Regions from separate parts of the Variovorax sp. PDC80 genome, predicted to be linked through region 2. Evidence: predicted binding sites of a transcription regulator. Region 2 holds the regulator's gene; each other region holds the start of a gene.

Region 1 (6,563 bases), on a different contig from region 2:
GAAGCGGATCGATTGGTCGTCATCAACTATCCAGATCGGCTTCATGCATCTCCTTGTTGCCGGTGGCTGCTAGGGCAGCGGAATCAATATCTTGAAATCGGTTCGGCCCGGGACACTGTCGCACTCGATCACGCCGTGATGCTGTTGCACAAAAGTCTGTGCGAGCGTCAAACCCAGCCCTGTACCACCCTCTCTACCCGACACCAGCGGATAGAAGATTCGGTCCTTGATCGCGTCCGGCACGCCCGGTCCATTGTCGATGACATGCAATTCCAGTGCCAATCGATACCACTGCTTGTTGAAGATCACCTGGCGCGCGACCCGGGTCTTGAAAGTGATGCACGCATCGCCGGCCGCGCGGCGCTCGGCCAGGGCCTGCGCGGCGTTGTGGACGATGTTGAGCGTGGCCTGGATCAGTTGCTCGCGGTCGCCACGGAACTCGGGGATCGAGACGTCGAAGTCGCGCTCGATGTGCAGGTCGCGCGGGAACTCCGCGAGGATCACCGAGCGCACGCGCTCGCAGACCTCGTGGATGTTGACGTCGCCCACCACGTGCGGCCGGCGGTGCGGCGCCAGCAGGCGGTCGACCAGCGTCTGCAGCCGGTCGGCCTCGTGGATGATGACCTGGGTGTATTCGATGAGGTCGCGCGACTCGACCTCCATCTGCAGCAGCTGCGCGGCGCCGCGGATGCCGCCGAGCGGGTTCTTGATCTCGTGCGCGAGGTTGCGGATCAGTTCCTTGTTGGCCTGCGCCTGGTCGAGCAGCCGCTCCTCGCGGTCCTGCCGCACCTGGTGCTCGAGCGGCAGCATCTCGACGATCAGTTCGCCGGCCTTCTCGCCCTTGGCCAGCGTGACCTGCACCGGCATCAGTTCGTGGTTGACGCGGCGCAGGAAGGCCTCGTAGCGCAGGGTGGCGAAGTCGTTGGCGCTCGCGCCGTCGATGGCGGTGCGCAGCACCTGGGGTTCGTGGAAGCAGGCGCCGAACTGCGAGCCCTCGAGCGTGCGGCGCGAGGTGCCGAGCGCGTCTTCGAGGCCGGCATTGGCGAACAGCACCGAGCCCTTGCTGTTGACGACCGCGATCAGGGTCGACAGCAGGTCGAAGGCCTGAAAGCGCGGACTGGCGCTTGCCGCCTTCTTTCCGAAAGCCATGGAAATCCTGTGGTGTTCGTCCTGCCGATGCAGGAACGGGTTAGTTCTTGGGTGCCGGCAGGCGGCTGATCTCGCGGCGGATGCCGGCGATGTCGCTTTCGTTGCGGGCCAGCTCGGCCTTCATCTCGGCCACGCGGTCGAGGTACTTCTGGTAGTTGCGGCCTTCGCTGCCCTGCTTCTCGGGCTCGCCGTTGTTGTATTCCTTCTGCAACTCGGCCTGGCGGGACTCGGCCTTGCGCAGCTCGGACTCGAGCACCGAGCGCGCCTCGCCGTCGCGCGCGCGCTGGTCGGAACCCTCGACGCGCGGGCTGCCGGCCGGCGAGCGGGCCGCGGAGGTCGAAGCGGCGGCACCGCCGAGCGCGGCGCGCGAGGCGCCCTGCACGACGGTGACGTTGCCGCCCTCCATCACCTTGCAGCCGCGCTGCTGTGCGACGGTGGCGTTGTTGGTGTATTCGTTCCCGCAACGCCAGACGCGCTCCTGGGCAAGCGCCGGCAGGGCGAAAAGGGAAGCGGCCAGGAGGAGAAGTGGTGCGGCAGTCTTCATGGGATCTTGGGGGCCTCGAGGGCCCGGGAGAGCGCGAAAAGGCGCATTTTCATGCAATTCGACGCCCCCGATGACAGGATGTTCCGGCCCCAATGAAAAGGACGGCCGAGGCCGTCCTTTCGTGTTACTCCGAGCGGGAAACCGCGATCAGAGCGAGTAGTACATGTCGAATTCGACCGGGTGCGTGGCCATGCGGAAGCGCGTGACTTCCTGCATCTTCAGGTCGATGTAGGCATCGATGTACGCATCGGTGAACACGCCGCCCTTGGTCAGGAAGGCACGGTCCTTGTCGAGGTACTCGAGGGCCTGGTCGAGGCTGTGGCAGACGGTCGGGATCAGCGCGTCTTCTTCCGGCGGCAGATGGTAGAGGTCCTTGCTCGCGGCTTCGCCCGGGTGGATCTTGTTTTCCACGCCGTCGAGACCGGCCATCAGCAGCGCTGCGAAACCGAGGTACGGGTTCATCAGCGGATCGGGGAAGCGCGCTTCGACGCGGCGGCCCTTGGGGTTCGCCACGAACGGGATGCGGATCGAGGCCGAGCGGTTCTTGGCCGAGTAGGCCAGCTTCACCGGGGCTTCGAAGCCGGGGACCAGGCGCTTGTAGCTGTTGGTGCCGGGGTTCGTGATGGCGTTCAGGGCACGGGCGTGCTTGATGATGCCGCCGATGTAGTGCAGCGCGAAGTCCGACAGGCCTGCATAGCCGTCGCCGGCGAACAGGTTCTTGCCGTCCTTCCAGACCGACTGGTGCACGTGCATGCCCGAGCCGTTGTCGCCGACGATGGGCTTGGGCATGAAGGTGGCGGTCTTGCCGTAGGCGTGGGCCACGTTGTGAATCACGTACTTCTGCAGCTGGACCCAGTCGGCGCGCTGGATCAGCGTGCTGAACTTGGTGCCGAGTTCCATCTGGCCGGCGTTGGCCACTTCATGGTGATGCACTTCGACCGGGATGCCCAGCGATTCGAGCACCAGGCACATTTCCGAACGCATGTCCTGGAAGCTGTCGACCGGGGGAACCGGGAAGTAGCCGCCCTTGACGGCGGGACGGTGGCCGCTGTTGCCGTGCTCGTATTCCTTGTCGGTGTTCCACGAGGCTTCTTCGGAATCGATCTTCACGAAGCAGCCCGACATGTCGTTCTTCCAGCGCACGCCGTCGAACACGAAGAATTCGGGTTCCGGACCGAAGTAGGCCGTGTCGCCCAGGCCCGAGGCCTTCATGTAGGCTTCGGCGCGCTTGGCCAGCGAACGGGGATCGCGCTCGTACGGCTTGCCGTCGGTCGGGTCGATCACGTCGCAGGTCAGGATCATCGTGGTCTCTTCAAAGAAGGGATCGATGTTCGCGGTGTTCGGGTCGGGCATCAGCTGCATGTCCGACGCCTCGATCCCCTTCCAGCCGGCGATGGACGAGCCGTCGAACGCGTGGCCCGAGCTGAACTTGTCTTCGTCGAAGTGCGACACGGGCACGGTCACGTGTTGTTCTTTACCGCGGGTGTCGGTGAAACGGAAGTCGACGAACTTGACCTCGTTTTCCTTCACGAGCTTCATGACGTCGGCGACGGTCTTTGCCATCAATTTCTCCTGAGTTGGATGGGTGGTTGGGAATACAGGGATGCGGGATGCAGTTTCTGTGCCATTGTCGCCTGCGATGAACGGCCGGCGACGCGCACTTTGGCGGCCTGAAACACGGCCGAATTCACCAAATTGGTGCGATCAAAATCAACGCACCAATTCTGGGCCAAGTTGCGCATTAAAAGTGTGCAGGCCTTCGATGAGCTGGCCGTAGGCCGCGTCGAGCAGTTCCGGGTCACCCTTGACGCCGAGCTCGATATGACGGCCGTACTGGGGGTGATCGACGCTCGGCAGGCTGAAAACCTTGATGCGCGCATGCCGTTCCTCGATCGCCTGCATCAGGGGCGTGAGGGTGGCTTCCATGGCACCGAAAACGATCACGGACTTCTCCAGGACCCGGGTCCGGACGAAAAGATCGGCATAACGGGCGTCGAGCACCGACTCGATCATCGGCCAGGCCATGACCGGGAAACCGGGCACGAAATGGACGTCGCCCACGCTGAAGCCCGGGATCTTGTTGTAGGGGTTGGCGATGATCCGGGCGCCCTCGGGAAACACGCCCATGTTGAGCCGGTGGATGTTGTCGGGCCGGTCGGGCTCGTAGGCCACGCCCTGCTCGCGCGCCGTGTCCTGCATGCGCTCGCGGATCAGCAGCTCGGCCTCGGGATGCAGCGCCAGCGGCACGCCCAGCGCCTTGGCGGCGCACTGGCGGGTGTGGTCGTCGGGCGTGGCGCCGATGCCGCCGGTCGAGAAGACGACGTCGCCCGAGGCGAAGGCGCGCGCCAGCGCGGCCGTGATGCGCTCGGGCACGTCGCCCACGTATTCGGCCCAGCCCAGTTGCAGGCCGCGCGCCGCGAGCAGCTCGATCACCTTGGGCATGTGCTTGTCGAGGCGCTTGCCCGAAAGGATCTCGTCGCCGACGACGATCAGGCCGAATTCACGGGTCATGGGGATTTCCATTGGGAGAGAATGGCCTGGTCGGCCTCGATGGCGGCGGCGTCGCCCGGGATGGCGGCCGCCGCGGCGGCCGCGCGCTGGCCGCGCAGCTGCGCCAGCGCATCGAGGCAGTAGTGACCGAACCACAGGGCCGAGAAGGCGAAGACCAGGGTGTAGATCCAGATCGCGAGCGGCACCAGCACGAAGAAGGCGGCGGCGAACAGCAGGCCCGAGGCCCAGACGATGCTCGGCGCCGCGCCCAGGTAGCCGCAGAGCACGCCGATGCACAACAGCGGCAGCCGGTGCGCGCGCAGCAAGGTGGCGCGCTCCTCGGCGCTGGCGTGCTCGGCCAGCGCGTCGAAGCTCATCACGCGGTAGGTGAGCCAGCCCCAGATCAGCGGCGGCAGGATCAGCACCAGTGGGGGAATCAGCCACAGCGGCATCGACACCACCAGCGCGAGCAGCGCCAGCACGGTCAGGCCGATGGAACGCGCCACGCTGCCAAAGAAGGAGGCGCCCTTCTTGCGCTCGAGCGAGGGAAAGCGGCGCTCGGCCACCAGCCGCGTGAGCGCCGGCGCCATGAAGCCCGCCACGATCAGGAGCGACAGCACCACGATCAGCGGCGTGGCCGCGAACACCACGGCGAGCGGCGCCAGCACCGAGGTGACGTCGCCCGAGAACAGCCGCCCGATCCATTCCCAGAAGCTGGCCAGCAGCGGCCAGGATTCGAGCGCGCCGCGCGTCCAGGCGACCGCGGCGTCCCAGTAGAAGTAGCCGAAGACGGCGGCCAGCAGCACCATCAGGCCCAGCGGCACCAACGACAGCACGATCACGCGCGGCAGCATGCAATAGGCCACCGCGCGCCAGAAGGAGTCGAGGAGCAGGCGCATCGGGCCGGAGGATAACCCGGCGCGCCCCGCGTGGCCGTGAAGCCAGAGCCGGCGGCCGGGCGATTCGCCGGTTCGCGCGCACGCCGCGCGCAAGTGAGGCAGCTGGAGAGAAGCCGCCGCGCTCAACCGCGGCCGACCATGCGCTTGAGCCCCAGCCACTGCTGGGCCCAGAAACCCTGGCCGTAGTCGCGCACCTTGCCCGCGGCATCGGGCTCGACCTGGTCGCGCACGCCGGTCGGGTCGTAGCGGTTCTCGAAGTTGGCGGTCCCGAACATCATGTCCCACCAGGGCAGCAGCACGCCGAAGTTGTGGCCGCCGAGCGTGCTCTTGCCGTTCGACTCGTGGCCCAGCCCGATGCTGTGGTGCAGCCGGTGGAAGCGCGGGCTGATCCACAGCCGCTCGCCGAGGGCGCCGAAGCTCAGGCGCAGGTTGGCGTGCTGCAGGCTCTCGCTGAGCTGGGTGAAGGCGACGAAGGCGATGAACTGCCCGGGCGCCACGCCGATCAGCTGCGCCACGATCACGATCAGGGTGTCGTGCAGGATGTCGTCGAGCAGGTGGTTGCGGTCGTCGCTCCACATGGTCATCTGGCGCTGCGAGTGGTGCAGCGAATGCAGCCCCCACCACCAGTTGAACTGGTGCTGGCCGCGGTGGATCCAGTAGCCGACGAAGTCGAGCACCACGAGGTAGATCGCGAACGCGATCACCGGCACGTCGGTCACGCCGGGCCAGAGTTCGTCGAGGTGCAAGGTGCCCCAGCCGGCCGCGCGCAGGCTGCCCATGAGGTCGTCGAACACCGGCTGCAGCGTGAAGAACATCGCGAGCCGGAACAGGCCCAGCCGGTGGATCAGCGTGTAGAGCACGTCGATGCGGATCGCGCGCCGGTCGGTCACCGGCTCCACGGCGCGCCAGCGTTGCAGCGGGCCGATCAGCGCGACCAGCACCACGATCTGGATCAGGCCGACCAGCAGCCAGCCGGTGGCGTCGAAGGCGTCTTCGGTCCAGCCGCCGAGGCCGATCGCATAGACGAAGGGCTGCACGACGGTTTCGAAGAACCAGCCCTGCAGCGAGGAGAAGAGATCCGTCAGCCAGTCGATCACGGAAGCCGCCTCAGGGGTGCGATGCGATCCAGGCGCGGTAGTCGGGATGCTGGCGCAGCGTCTGGAAGCAGAAGCCCTTGGCCTTGAGCCCGACGATCAGCGGCTCGAGGTTGGCCGGCGCCCACGGATCCTTGCGCGACCAGATCCCCAGGTGCGCGAGCAGGATGTCGCCGGGGCGGATGGTGTCGAGCGCCTGCGTGAGCAGCTTCTCGTTGCTGAACTTCTCGCTCGGCAGCTCGTCGCCGAGGAAGCCCGCGGGCGCCCAGCCCACGTGCGCATAGCCGCAGTCGCGCGCGGCGGCCAGCAGCTTGGGCGAGGTCTTGCCGCCGGGCGCGCGGTACAGCGGCAGCGGTTTCTTGCCGGTGATCAGCTCGAGCCGCTCGG
Region 2 (6,563 bases):
AGTACCAGCCCAAGGTCTTCAACGCGATCCACGCCCAGCGCCAGAACGTGAACGGCGACGCCAACATCGTGGCCTGGGCCGAGAAGAACGGCCTCGACGGCGCGAAGTTCAAGGAGCTGTTCACCTCCTTCGGCGTGGCGAGCAAGGCCAAGCGCGCCTCGCAACTGACCGAGGCCTACAAGGTGGCCGGCGTGCCCGCGCTGGCCGTGGCCGGCCGCTGGTACGTGGACGGCGAACTCGCCGGCAACATGAACAAGGCCTTGGCCGTCACCAACTACCTGATCGGCGAAGCCCGCAAGGGTTGAGACCGGTCTCGCGGCCCTGGCCGCTCCGCCGCCGGGAGGCCGGAATCCCATCGAGGGTTCCGGGGCGGCCGGGCCGTCATCCAGCCGGTCGGCAGAACGCGGGGCGATCCCGCGGGGTGCCGTGCCCGGGTTCGCCGCCCCCGGGGCTTTTTCATCCGCGCGCATGGGTCTGGCGCGATGGGCCGCATACAATGCAGAGCAAGTTTCGTGCCTCTATGACATCGCACTCTCACCCCACCTCCTCCCTTCGCCGCACCGGTCGCCTCGTGCTGGCCGCGCTGCTGCTGGCTGGCTCCGCCGCCGCCGCCCTGGCCGAAACGGCCGACCGGACCAAGCCGATGAACATCGAATCCGATTCGATGCGCTACGACGATCTCAAGCAGACCAGCGTCTTCACCGGCAACGTGGTGGTCACCAAGGGCACCATCATCATCCGCGGCGCGCGCATCGACGTGCGCCAGGACCCCGAGGGCTACCAGTACGGCGTGGTCACCGCGGCGCCCGGCAAGCTCGCCTACTACAAGCAGAAGCGCAACGGCAACGGCGACGAGTGGATCGAGGGCGAGTCCGAGGTCATCGAGTACGACAGCCGCGCCGACAACGTCAAGTTCATCCGCCGCGCCGTCATGCGCCGCCTGGTCGGCGCCACGCCCAACGACGAGAGCAGCGGCGCGCTGATCGTCTACGACCAGAGCAACGACACCTACACCGTCAACGGCTCGACCGTGCCGCCCAATGCCGGCGTGTCCGCGCCGGGTGGCGGTGGCCGCGTCAAGGCCATCCTCACGCCGAAGTCGGCCGCGCCGGGTGCGCCCGGCGCCGCGGCGCCGGCCACGCGCCGTCCCGCGGCCCCGGCGCCCACGCCGGCACCGGGCGCCGGACTGCGCTCCACCACCACGCTGAGCGGCGAAGGGGAAGAACGCAAGTGATCGAAGCCGCCGGAACCCAGGAAGCCAACGGCGTGCCGGGCAGCCGCCTCGTCGCGCGCGGCCTGCAGAAGAGCTATGGCAGCCGCAAGGTGGTCAAGGACGTCTCGCTCGACGTGCAGAAGGGCGAAGTGGTCGGACTGCTCGGGCCCAACGGCGCCGGCAAGACCACCTCGTTCTACATGATCGTCGGGCTGGTGCGCGCCGACGCGGGCGAGATCTCCATCGACGGCGAGCCGATCGCCCACATGCCGATCCACCGCCGCGCGCGCATGGGCCTGAGCTACCTGCCGCAGGAAGCCTCGATCTTCCGCAAGCTCACGGTCGAGGAGAACGTGCGCGCGGTGCTCGAGCTGCAGCGCGAGCCCGATGCCAACGGCCGGCCGCAGGCGCTGTCGAAGCAGCGCATGGAAGAGCGCCTGTCGGAGCTGCTGGCCGACCTGCGCGTCGACCACCTGCGCGATTCGCCCGCGCTCGCGCTGTCGGGCGGCGAACGCCGCCGCGTCGAGATCGCGCGCGCGCTGGCCACCCAGCCGCGCTTCATCCTGCTCGACGAACCCTTCGCCGGCATCGACCCGATCGCGGTGATCGAGATCCAGCGCATCATCAGCTTCCTGAAGGAACGCGGCATCGGCGTGCTGATCACCGACCACAACGTGCGCGAGACGCTGGGCATCTGCGACCACGCCTTCATCATCAGCGACGGCCATGTGCTGGCACAGGGCACGCCCTCGGAGATCGTCGACAACGCCGAAGTGCGCCGGGTCTACCTGGGCGAGCACTTCCGCATGTGATGACCCTCGTGCAAGTCATTTCCTGAGGGCATGAAACAAGGCTTGTCGCTGCGCGTTTCGCAGCATCTCGCGCTGACGCCTCAGCTGCAGCAGTCGATCCGGCTGCTGCAGCTCTCCACGCTCGAACTGAGCCAGGAGGTCGAGCAGATGCTCGACGAGAACCCCTTCCTCGAGCGCACCGCCGAGGAAGCCGCGCGCGAGGAGTTCGGCCTCGACGCCGCCGACACGCCCGCGCCGCGCGAGGACACCGAGCGCGAGGCCGAGAGCGACTACGCGAGCGCCGCGCCCTCGACCTCGACCACGTCCACCGAGACCACTTCGTCGTCCGAGGCCGAGCCGGCCCTCGACTCGCCCGAGCGCGAGCCCGACTGGGAAGGCGACGGCACCGTCGACATGGCGCCCGACGACAGCGAGTGGGGCAGCGACGCCCCCGCGCGCAACAACAGCAGCACCGGCGACGACGAGCGCGCCGATGCCACCGAGCTCGCGCGCAGCCAGGAATCGCTGCAGTCCTTCCTGCACCGCCAGGCGCTGAGCCTGCGGCTCAACGAGAACGACAGCGCCGCGCTGCGCTTTTTGATCGAGTCGCTCAACGACGACGGCTACCTCGAGGATTCGCTGCCGGCGCTGGCCTCGGGCCTCGCGGGCGACGACAACGACCAGTTCGACGAGCTGGTGCACCACTTCCAGGTCGCGCTGGGCCTGCTGCAGAGCCTGGAGCCCGCGGGCGTGGGCGCGCGCGACCTCGGCGAATGCCTCGCGATCCAGCTGCGCGCGCTGGCCGACGAGGACGAGACCGAGGACGAGGAGCTGGTGCGCAAGACCGCGCTCGCCATCTGCAAGCAGCCGATGGAGCTGCTCGCGCGGCGCGACTTCAAGCGCCTGGCCACGCTCACGCGCACCAACGAGGAGCTGGTGCGCTCGGCGCTGCAGATCATCGCGCGGCTGGAACCCAAGCCGGGCCGCCGCTTCGTCGACGTCGAGCGCAACATCGTCATTCCCGACGTGATCGTCACCAAGACCGGCCGCGGCACCAACGTGAAGTTCCGCGTCATGCTCAACCCCGAGGTGATGCCGCGGCTGCGCGTGCACGACATCTACGCCGGCGCGCTCAAGTCGCACAAGGGCGAGGGCAGCCAGGCGCTGTCGCAGCGGCTGCAGGAGGCGCGCTGGTTCATCAAGAACATCCAGCAGCGCTTCGACACCATCCTGCGCGTGAGCAACGCCATCGTCGAGCGGCAGAAGAGCTACTTCGTGCACGGCGAACTCGCGATGCGCCCGCTGGTGCTGCGCGAGATCGCCGACGAGCTCGGGTTGCACGAGTCCACCATCTCGCGCGTGACCACCGCCAAGTACATGTCCACGCCCTTCGGCACGGTCGAGCTCAAGTACTTCTTCGGCTCGGCGCTGGGCACCGAGACCGGCGGCAATGCCTCGAGCACCGCGGTGCGCGCGCTGATCAAGCAGTTCGTCGGTTCGGAGAGCGTGAAGAAGCCGCTGTCGGACAGCCAGATCTCCGAGATGCTCAAGGAGCAGGGCATCGAGTGCGCGCGCCGCACCGTCGCCAAGTACCGCGAGGCGCTGCGCATCGCGCCCGCCAACCTGCGCAAGGCCCTGTAGAAAGCCGCCGATGGCCCGACGCCTGCTGTCGCGCTGTGGGCCCTGGGTGTTCGCCATCGCGGCCGCGCTGCTGGCCGCCGGTTGCGCCACCTTGCCCGACGAGGCCCCGCGCGCCCCCGCCAGAGCCATCGCCGTGTCGAAGGACACCGCGCTCGGGCGCATCGCGCTGGCCGCGCAGCCCGACCCCGACCTCAGCGGCTTTCGCCTCATGCCCGGTGGCGACTTCGCCTTCGACACCCGCATCCAGCTCGCGCGCCGGGCCCAGCGCACGCTCGACGTCCAGTACTACCAGATCGAGAACGACGAGACCGGTCGCTACCTGCTGCGCACCCTGCGCGATGCCGCGCAGCGCGGCGTGCGGGTGCGCGTGCTGATGGACGACCTCTACACCGCGGGCGAGGACGAGCTGCTGCGCGGCTTCGCGGCCACGCCCAATGTCGAGCTGCGCCTGTTCAACCCGTTCCCGGCCGGCCGCGGCAGCCTGCTCGCGCGCTTCACGGCCTCGCTGTTCGACTTCAGCCGCGTCAACCGGCGCATGCACAACAAGCTGTTCATCGCCGACGGCGCGATGGCCGTGGCGGGCGGGCGCAACATCGGCAACCAGTACTTCCGGCGCACCGCGGGCGAGAACTTCATCGACCTCGACACCTTCGTGACGGGCGCGCTGATCCCGCGCCTGGGCAGCCTGTTCGACCAGTACTGGAACAGCCCCTACGTGCGGCCCGTCGAATCGGTGGTGGCGAGCGCGCTGCCTGCCGACGAACTGCGGCGCCGCTTCGAGGCCGCCACCGGCCCCGACACCACGCCGCCGCCGCCGAAGCCCGCGCCCAACGACCTGCTGGGCTACGGCCCGATCGCCGAGGACCTCGACGCCGGCCGGCTCGGCCTGATCTGGACCACGGCCGAGGCCTATGCCGATTCGCCCGACCGCGTGATCGGCAAGACCGCCTCGTACGGCGGCGTGCCGCTGCTCGACGTCGACAGCGTGCGCTACAACGTGGTCGAGCAGATGCGCCGCGCGCGCAGCGAGGTGACCATCGTCTCGCCCTACCTGATCCCGGGCGCCGCGGGGCTCGAGGTGATGAACGAGATCCGCCGGCGCCAGGTGAAGATCAGCGTGGTGACCAACTCGCTCGCCGCCACCGACGAGCCGTTGGTGCACACCGCCTACCGCCGCTACCGGCCCGAGATGCTGCGCCTGGGCGCCGAACTCTACGAACTCAGCACCAACCGCACCCGCCGCAGCGTGCGGCTGGGCCTGTTCGGCACCTCGGTCGGCAGGCTGCATGCCAAGTCGGCGGTGATCGACCAGCGCATCCTGTTCGTCGGCTCGATGAATTTCGACCCGCGCTCCGAGGTCCACAACACCGAGATCGGCCTGTTCATCCGCAGCCCCGAGATGGCGCAGCAGGCGCTGAAGCTGCTCGAGGTGCTCAAGCAGCAGGGCGCCTACAGGCTGCGCTTCGCCGAAGGCAGCGACTCGCGCCTGGAGTGGATCAGCGAGGAGGCCGGCAAGACCACGGTGCTGAGCGAGGAGCCCGACTCGGGCTTCTGGGACCGCACCATGCTCGAACTGCTGGCGCCGCTGACGCCCGAGAGCCTGCTCTAGGCGGTTTGGGCGGCTTTCGCAAACCGTCGGTTTCCGTTCCGCAAACCTCGGCCTGTCATGCTGTGGTGCCCCTGCGAGCAGGGGGCCCGAACACCACCGACAGGAGCACGCGCATGAAATGGATCCACTACACCGCGCCCGGCGCGGCCGCCAGCAGCTATGGCGTGCTGGAGGACGATCGCGTCCGCGCGGTGAACGGCAGCCCCTTCGGCGGCCACGACTTCACGGGCGCCGTGCATCGCCTGGCCGACGTGAGGATCGAGGTGCCGCTGCTGCCGCGCACCTTCTATGCGGCGGGGCTCAACTACGTGCGCCACATCAAGGAATACGCCGAGCGCAGCGGCCAGACGCTCGCGATCCCCGAGAAGGCCGACATCGGCTACCGCGCGGTCAACGCCCTGGTTCCGCACGAGGCGGCCGTCGTCATTCCGTCCAACGCGAAGCAGGTGGAGTACGAGGGCGAGCTGGTCGTGGTGATCGGCCAAAAGGCCCGCCACCTGAGCGAGGCCGACGCGTTGTCGTGCGTGCTGGGCTACACCATCGGCAACGACGTGAGCGAGCGGCTCTGGCAGGCCTCGGACCGCACCTTCTGGCGCGCCAAGAACAGCGACACCTTCAAGCCGATGGGGCCGTGGATCGAAACCGATTTCGACCTGGAAGCGGCCCGCACCACGGTGCGCGTCAACGGCGAGGTGAAGACGCAGTTCCGCACCGGCGAGATGCTGTTCGGCATCGCGGCCTTCATCAGCGCGATGACGCGGCATCTCACGCTGTACCCGGGCGACGTGATCTGGATGGGCACCGACGGCAAGTCGCCGCACCTGAAGGCCGGCGATGTCGTCGAGGTGGAGATCTCGGGCCTCGGCTGCCTGCGCAATCCCTTCGTCGCCGAAGAGGCCTGAGGGCGACCGTTCAACGGCCCGCGGTGCCGCGCGCCGCGGTGGTGGCCGGCAAGGCCCAGTCGGGCGGATGGCGCGACCATTCGCGCAGGAACTCCAGCAGGTGGCGCACGCGGCTGGGCATGTTGCGCCGGGTCGAGAACACCACGTGGATGTCGAGTTCCTCGGGCACCGCGCCGGGCAGCAGGGCCTCGAGCGTGCCGGCCTTCAGTTCCTCCGACACCATGTAGTGCGGGTGCAGCGAGATGCCGGTGCCCAGCAGCGCGCACTGCTTGATCGCATCGCCCATGTTGGCGCGCACGGTGCCGCGCACGCGCACCTCCTGCGGCGGATTGCCGGCGAACTTCCACACGCCCGAGCCCGACTTGATGATGTGCACCAGGCAGTTGTGGCGCGCCAGGTCGGCCGGC
Region 3 (6,563 bases), on a different contig from region 2:
GAAGCGCATGGTGGCCGCGTCGTGCTCCACGCGCGCGATCGCGGTCAGCGCGCCGCCCCATTCACGCGCGCGGTAGATGCCGTCGCGCAGCGCGATCACCAGGCCGCCGCTGCGCGCGGGCGCCATGCAGCCGGGCTCGGTCGGCAGGTGCCAGCGCTCGACCGCGCCGCCGGCGCCGATCTCGCCGCGCGTGCGCAGCACCGCGCGGCCGGGAATGTCGAGCCAGTACAGGGAACGTTCCTGCGGGTGCCAGAACGGCGATTCGCCGAGGGCGCTGAGGCTGTTGTCCAGGGGGGTCCACATGACGGGGATTGTGCCCCCGCGCCACGGCCCGCCGCTGTCGGACCGCACCGGGCCGCGTCGGGCCGAGGACAAAAAAAAGCCCGCTCGCACCGGAGTGCTTGCGGGCTGAACATCCAAAGGAGACTCTCGCTGAAAAAAAATGGGCTTCAGGAAACCTTGGAAGGACCTTGGAAGAACCTTGGAAAAAAAGGGTGGTGGTCTGGTGGTGGACCGCGGGTCCCTTCCTCTGGAGCGAGGAACCCGCGGTGTCCTTGTCGCGTGTCGGAGGGTTTCCGATCAGCGGTTGTAGGCGGTTTCGCCGTGCGACGAGATGTCGAGGCCTTCGCGCTCTTCCTCTTCGGTCACACGCAGGCCGAGCACCAGGTCGGCGATCTTGAAGGCGATGAACGCCACGACGCCGGACCAGACGATGGTGAACAGCACGCTCTTGATCTGGATCCAGACCTGGGCGCCCATCGAGAAGGTGTCGGGGGTCAGGCCGCCGGTGCCGCCGAGGCCCTGGGCCGCGAACACGCCGGTCAGGATGGCACCCAGGATACCGCCCACGCCGTGGACGCCGAACACGTCGAACGCGTCGTCGGCACCGAGCATGCGCTTGAGACCGCCCACGCCCCAGAGGCAGACCAGGCCGGCCAGCAGGCCCAGCACGATCGAACCCATCGGGCCGACGAAGCCGGCGGCGGGGGTCACTGCGACGAGGCCGGCGACGGCGCCCGAGGCGGCACCCAGCATCGAGGCCTTGCCCTTGTGCAGGCTCTCGCCCAGGATCCAGGACAGCGCGGCGGCGGCGGTGGCGAGCACCGTGTTCACGAAGGCCAGGCCCGCAGCGGCGTTGGCGGCACCCGCCGAGCCGGCGTTGAAGCCGAACCAGCCGACCCACAGCAGCGAGGCGCCGACCATGGTGAGCGTGAGCGAGTGCGGCGTGAAGGCTTCCTTGCCGTAGCCCACGCGCTTGCCGACCATGTAGGCACCGACCAGGCCGGCCACACCGGCGTTGATGTGCACCACGGTGCCGCCCGCGAAGTCGAGCGCGCCGTCCTTGCCGAGCAGGCCGCCGCCCCAGACGATGTGGGCCATCGGCACGTAGGCGAAGGTGAACCACAGCACCGAGAACAGCAGCACGGCCGAGAACTTGGCGCGTTCGGCGAAGGCGCCGACGATCAGCGCCACGGTGATGGCGGCGAAGGTGCCCTGGAACGCGACGAACACGTACTCGGGGATCGTCGTGAGCGCACCGAAAGTCTCCTGCGACACGCCCTTGAGGAAGATCTTGTCGAAGGTACCGACGAAGCTTCCTTCACCCGTGAAGGCGAGGCTGTAGCCGTAGATGGCCCACAGGATGCTGATCAGCGAGAAGATCACGAAGACCTGCATCAGCACCGACAGCATGTTCTTCGAGCGACCCAGGCCGCCGTAGAACAGCGCGAGGCCGGGGATGGTCATCAGGATCACGAGCAGCGTGGAGGTCAGCATCCAGGCGGTGTCGCCCGAATCGACCTTGGGTGCCGGTGCCGCGGCCGGTGCGGCGGCGGGCGCTGCAGCAGCCGGTGCCGCTGCGGCGGGCGCCGCGGCCGGTGCCGCGGCCTCGGCGGCCGGTGCCGAAGCGGCGGCGGCGGGCGCGGGCGTCTGCGCGAAGCCGGTGGTGCCGGCGGCAAGCACGCTCAAGCCGAGCGCGAGGGAGACAAGCAGTTTTTTCATGGACGTTGTTCTTTCGGGCCTGGACTCGATCAAAGGGCTTCGCGGCCCGTTTCGCCGGTGCGGATGCGCACGACCTGCTCGAGGTTGTAGACAAAGATCTTGCCGTCGCCGATCTTGCCGGTGCGCGCGGCGCCCTCGACGGCTTCGATCACGCGTTCGACGAGGTCATCCGAGACCGCCGCCTCGATCTTGACCTTGGGCAGGAAGTCGACGACGTACTCCGCGCCGCGGTAGAGCTCGGTGTGGCCCTTCTGGCGGCCGAAACCCTTGACCTCGGTGACGGTGATCCCCTGCACGCCGATGGCCGAGAGGGCTTCGCGCACTTCGTCGAGCTTGAACGGTTTGATGATGGCTGTGACCAGCTTCATGAGTTGCTCCTTTGGATGGAAAGAATTCGCGCGGCAGCATGGGCCGCGCCTCGTTGTGTTGCGTGCTTACAGCGTCTTCGTCAGCGTGAGGATGAAGCGCGGCTTGTTGGGCGAGTAGACCTGCTGCACGGTGTAGAAGCCGAAGTCGTACAGCGGGCCGGCCGCGACGTTGAACGCGTCCTTCTTGTTCGCGCCCTGCACCGAGCCGGTGAGCGTGAGACCGCCGCCGAAGTCGTAGGTGGCGCCCACGTTGTAGTCGACGTAGTTCTTGGCGGCCGTGTTGTGGCGGATGTCGCTGGAGAAACGGGTGAAGCCCACGGCGGCCTTGAGCGTGACCTTCGGCACGATCTCCTTGCTGTAGCTCAGGTTCAGGTAGCCGGTGTTGCGGCCCTTGAGGCCCGAACCGTTCTTGTTGCCGGCGTAGCCGAAGTAGTCCTTCGACACCGTGTGCGAGTACTTGGCCGTGAACGAGCCGAAGGTTTCGTTGGCGTAGGTGGCCGCGCCGTAGAGCTCGGTGGTGTTGCCGAGGGAGTTGCCCGGGTAGATGTAGGTGAGCGCACCGACGTCCATGTCCAGCGGGCCGGCCTTGAACTTGTAGCCGCCGTACAGGTCGACCTCGACGCTGTTGCCCTTGAGCCAGTTGACGCTGGAGTTCCAGTTGCCGACATAGAAGCCGCTCTCGCCAAAGGCGTAGTCGAAGCCGCCCTGGATGGCGGGCTTCACGCCGCGGGTCTTGGCGAAGTCGTCCCGGCCGATCATGTCCTGGTCCTGGCCGCGGAACTTGTAGTTCGTGGTCAGCGAGATGTTGGCCGTGATCGGAGAAGCAGCGGGTGCCGCTGCAGGCGCCGCCGCAGCGTCTGGGGTGGCCTGCGCCAGGGCGGCGCCCGACGTGGTCAATGCGGTGGCCAGGACGATCAGGGCCTGGGCGGCGGAACGGTGCGTCATCGGGAACTCCTCGCAAGTAGTGTTGTGGAACCTGATGACCCTCAAAGCAGGGAGCGTGCCAAAGTGCACATCCCCCGGTGACCGGTTGAAGCGCGCCCAAGGAAGCCAGCCAAAAATGGTTACAAGCGCAAGGCTTTGTGCCTTGCACCGAAAAAAGAACAAGACGCCCGCGACGACCGGAATCGGGCGCACCAATATAGGGAGGAAGCAGAGAATGAGTCTGTCTTTGGTGCAAAGCCGCGCCTTGCTCGGGCTGGAAGCGGCCAGTGTCACGGTCGAGGTGCATCTGGCCAACGGCCTGCCGAGCTTCACGCTGGTCGGACTGGCCGAGACCGAGGTCAAGGAAGCGCGCGAGCGCGTGCGCTCGGCCATCCAGAACGCCGGGCTGGAGTTCCCGCACAACAAGCGCATCACCGTCAACCTGGCGCCGGCCGACCTGCCCAAGGACTCGGGCCGCTTCGACCTGCCGATGGCGCTGGGCATCCTCGCGGCCAGCGGCCAGATCGAGGGCGCGCGGCTCGCGGGCCACGAGTTCGCGGGCGAGCTCTCGCTGTCGGGCGAGCTGCGGCCGGTGCGCGGCGCGCTCGCGATGGCGCTCGCGCTGCACACGCGCGGCATCGCCACCCGGCTGGTGCTGCCCGCGCCCAGCGCCGACGAGGCCGCGCTGGTGCCCGGCGGCGAGGTCTACGGCGCAAGGCACCTGCTCGACGTGGTGCGGCGCTTCCTGCCGGCCGATGCGCAGGCGGGCCTGGAGGCGGACGACGAGGGCTGGTCGCGCGCCCATGCGTCCACGCAAGCCCATGCCCCCGCCTATGCCGACATGGCCGACGTGAAGGGCCATGCCGGCGCCAAGCGCGCGCTCGAGATCGCCGCGGCCGGCGGCCACAGCCTGCTGATGATGGGCGAGCCGGGCTCGGGCAAGTCGATGCTGGGCCAGCGCTTCGCGGGCCTGCTGCCGCCGATGCGCATCGCCGAGGCGCTCGAGAGCGCCGCCATCGCGAGCCTCGGCGGCCGCTTCTCGACCGAGCGCTGGATGCACCGGCCGACCGCGTCGCCGCACCACACCTCGAGCGCGGTGGCGCTGGTGGGCGGCGGTTCGCCGCCGCGGCCCGGCGAGATCTCGATGGCGCACCACGGCGTGCTGTTCCTCGACGAATTCCCCGAGTTCTCGCGCGCCGCGCTCGAGGCGCTGCGCGAGCCGCTCGAGACCGGCACCATCAGCATCGCGCGGGCCGCGCGGCGGGCGGATTTTCCGGCGCGCTTCCAGCTCATTGCCGCGATGAATCCCTGCCCTTGCGGTTTTCTGGGCGCGCCCACGAAAGCCTGCCGCTGCACGCCCGACCAGGTGGCGCGCTACCAGCGCAAGCTCAGCGGCCCCTTGCTCGACCGCATCGACCTGCACATCGAAGTGCCCGCGGTGTCGGCGCAGCAACTGCTCGACGCACCCGCGGGCGAGACCACGGCCGCCATCCGCGCGCGCGCAGCCGCCGCGCGCGAACGCGCGATCGAACGCCAGGGCCGACCCAACCAGGCACTGCAGGGCGCCGACATCGATCGCCATGCGTCGCTCGGCGACGAGGCGCGCCGCTTCATGCACACGGCCGCCGCCCGGCTCGGCTGGTCGGCGCGCAGCACGCACCGCGCGCTCAAGGTGGCACGCACCATCGCCGATCTCGCGGGAGCGGCGGTCATCGAGACGGCGCATGTGGCCGAGGCGGTGCAGTACCGGCGGGCGCTGCAGAAGGGCCTGTAGCGCCCCGCACATCGCTTAGAGTGCGGCGCAATCCCGCTCACGCCAGACCCGCCATGACAAACCGCGCCCTCCTCGTCATCGACATGCAGAAAGGCATGCAGGAGCCCCGCGCGGGCCGCCGCAACAACCCCGACGCGGAAACCCAGGTGCAACGCCTGCTCATGCACTGGCGCACCACCGGCCGCCCCGTGGTCCATGTGCGCCACATGTCGCGCTTCGCCGATTCGGTGTTCTTCCCGGGCCAGCCGGGCGCTGAATTCCAGGACGCGCTGGCACCGCTGCCCACCGAGCACGTGGTCGAGAAGAACGTGACCGATGCCTTCGCGCACACGGGCCTCGAGCGCTGGCTGCGCGTGCGCGGCATCGAGGCGCTCGTGGTGGTCGGCGTGGCCACCAACATGTCGGTCGAGGCCACGGCGCGCACCGCGAGCTGCCTCGGCTTCGCGGTCACGGTGGTGTCCGATGCCAGCTTCGCCTTCGACCGCGCGGGCATCGATGGCGCCACTTTCGGCGCGGAGCAGGTCCACGCGATGGCGCTGGCCAACCTGCAGGGCGAGTACGCCCAGGTAGTGACCGCGGCCAGCCTGCTCGGCTGACCGCCGCCTTCGCCCCTTACTTGAACTCGTGGCTCACCACCGGCGCTGACTTGCTGTCCTGCACCGTCACGCGCTGCCGGTAGACCTCGAGGTCGCCGTTGCGCACCTCGATGTTGTAGATGCCAGGGCGCAGCGACAGCGACTTGAGCGGCGGGCTCACGCCGCGGTCGGCGCCGTCGACGAAGACCTGGCCCCAGGGCCGGATGTTGAGCGTCACGCGGCCCATGCCGGCCGCGGCACCCGGCACGGGCGGAACCGCCGTGCCGCCCGCGACCGGGGGTGTTGCACCCGGCGCACCCGGCACACCGGGCGTGCCCGGCGGCACGGTGCCCACCACCACGGGCTGCGTGGAGGCCGGCTGCGCGAGCCGGTTGAGTTCGGCGATGGCATTGCGCGCATCGCGCGCATGCGGGCCGCGGCGGTAGCGGCGCAGGTAGGCCTCGTAGCCCTCGCGCGTGTTCTCGGCCTGCGCGAGGTTCCAGTCCTCGGCCTCGCTGATCGCCAGCGCGGGCTCGGGCGGCGGGCTCGCGGGCGTCACGGGCACGTTGTCGAGCGGGCTCAGCGCGCCGTTGCTGCCCGGCGCGGTGGCCGGCGGCACGGCGGTCGGCGAGTTGCCGCCGGTGGGCGCGGCCGCGACGCCGCCGCCGCCATCGGCCGACGGCGGCTGCGAGGCGGCGGGCACCGTGGCCGAGGCCGGCGCGGCGGGCGGCATCACGGCGGGCGGCGAGGCGGGGTTCGACATCGGCGCGCCCGGCGGCGGCACCGGCGGTGCCATCGCGGTGCTGGTGGGCGGCGGCGACTGCGTGATGCGCAGGCCGATCCAGCTGCCGACCGCGACCAGCGCCACCAGCAGCACGCCGACCAGGCCCCAGCGCGGCAGCGAGGATTTCTTCGCGGGCC

What was found. The regulator sigma-54, encoded in region 2, starts transcription at its own class of promoters, with help from an activator protein. The targets are predictions, from matches to a motif close to TGGCANGNAANCTGCTTT.
Region 1: a site for sigma-54 is predicted at 3,303-3,320, ahead of glnA (type I glutamate--ammonia ligase). Genes of this name have one in related genera too.
Region 3: a site for sigma-54 is predicted at 3,358-3,375, ahead of BM109_RS15070 (TorF family putative porin). Genes of this name have one in related genera too.

The regions. Positions count from the first base shown of each region.
Region 1 is NZ_FOWG01000003.1:746,837-753,399, forward strand. Features, by position in the region: gene ntrC (nitrogen regulation protein NR(I)) at 1-45, opposite strand, end outside; gene glnL (nitrogen regulation protein NR(II)) at 70-1,149, opposite strand; gene BM109_RS13310 (hypothetical protein) at 1,190-1,693, opposite strand; gene glnA (type I glutamate--ammonia ligase) at 1,841-3,256, opposite strand; gene BM109_RS13320 (competence/damage-inducible protein A) at 3,404-4,204, opposite strand; gene BM109_RS13325 (EI24 domain-containing protein) at 4,201-5,082, opposite strand; gene BM109_RS13330 (sterol desaturase family protein) at 5,205-6,179, opposite strand; gene BM109_RS13335 (polysaccharide deacetylase family protein) at 6,190-6,563, opposite strand, start outside.
Region 2 is NZ_FOWG01000011.1:190,441-197,003, forward strand. Features, by position in the region: gene BM109_RS28870 (thiol:disulfide interchange protein DsbA/DsbL) at 1-305, shown strand, start outside; gene lptA (lipopolysaccharide transport periplasmic protein LptA) at 521-1,234, shown strand; gene lptB (LPS export ABC transporter ATP-binding protein) at 1,231-2,025, shown strand; gene BM109_RS28885 (RNA polymerase factor sigma-54) at 2,056-3,645, shown strand; gene BM109_RS28890 (phospholipase D family protein) at 3,656-5,254, shown strand; gene BM109_RS28895 (fumarylacetoacetate hydrolase family protein) at 5,368-6,156, shown strand; gene BM109_RS28900 (LysR family transcriptional regulator) at 6,167-6,563, opposite strand, start outside.
Region 3 is NZ_FOWG01000004.1:361,609-368,171, reverse strand. Features, by position in the region: gene BM109_RS15085 (SMP-30/gluconolactonase/LRE family protein) at 1-303, opposite strand, end outside; gene BM109_RS15080 (ammonium transporter) at 580-2,001, opposite strand; gene glnK (P-II family nitrogen regulator) at 2,031-2,369, opposite strand; gene BM109_RS15070 (TorF family putative porin) at 2,436-3,314, opposite strand; gene BM109_RS15065 (YifB family Mg chelatase-like AAA ATPase) at 3,529-5,067, shown strand; gene BM109_RS15060 (cysteine hydrolase family protein) at 5,121-5,663, shown strand; gene BM109_RS15055 (serine/threonine-protein kinase) at 5,680-6,563, opposite strand, start outside.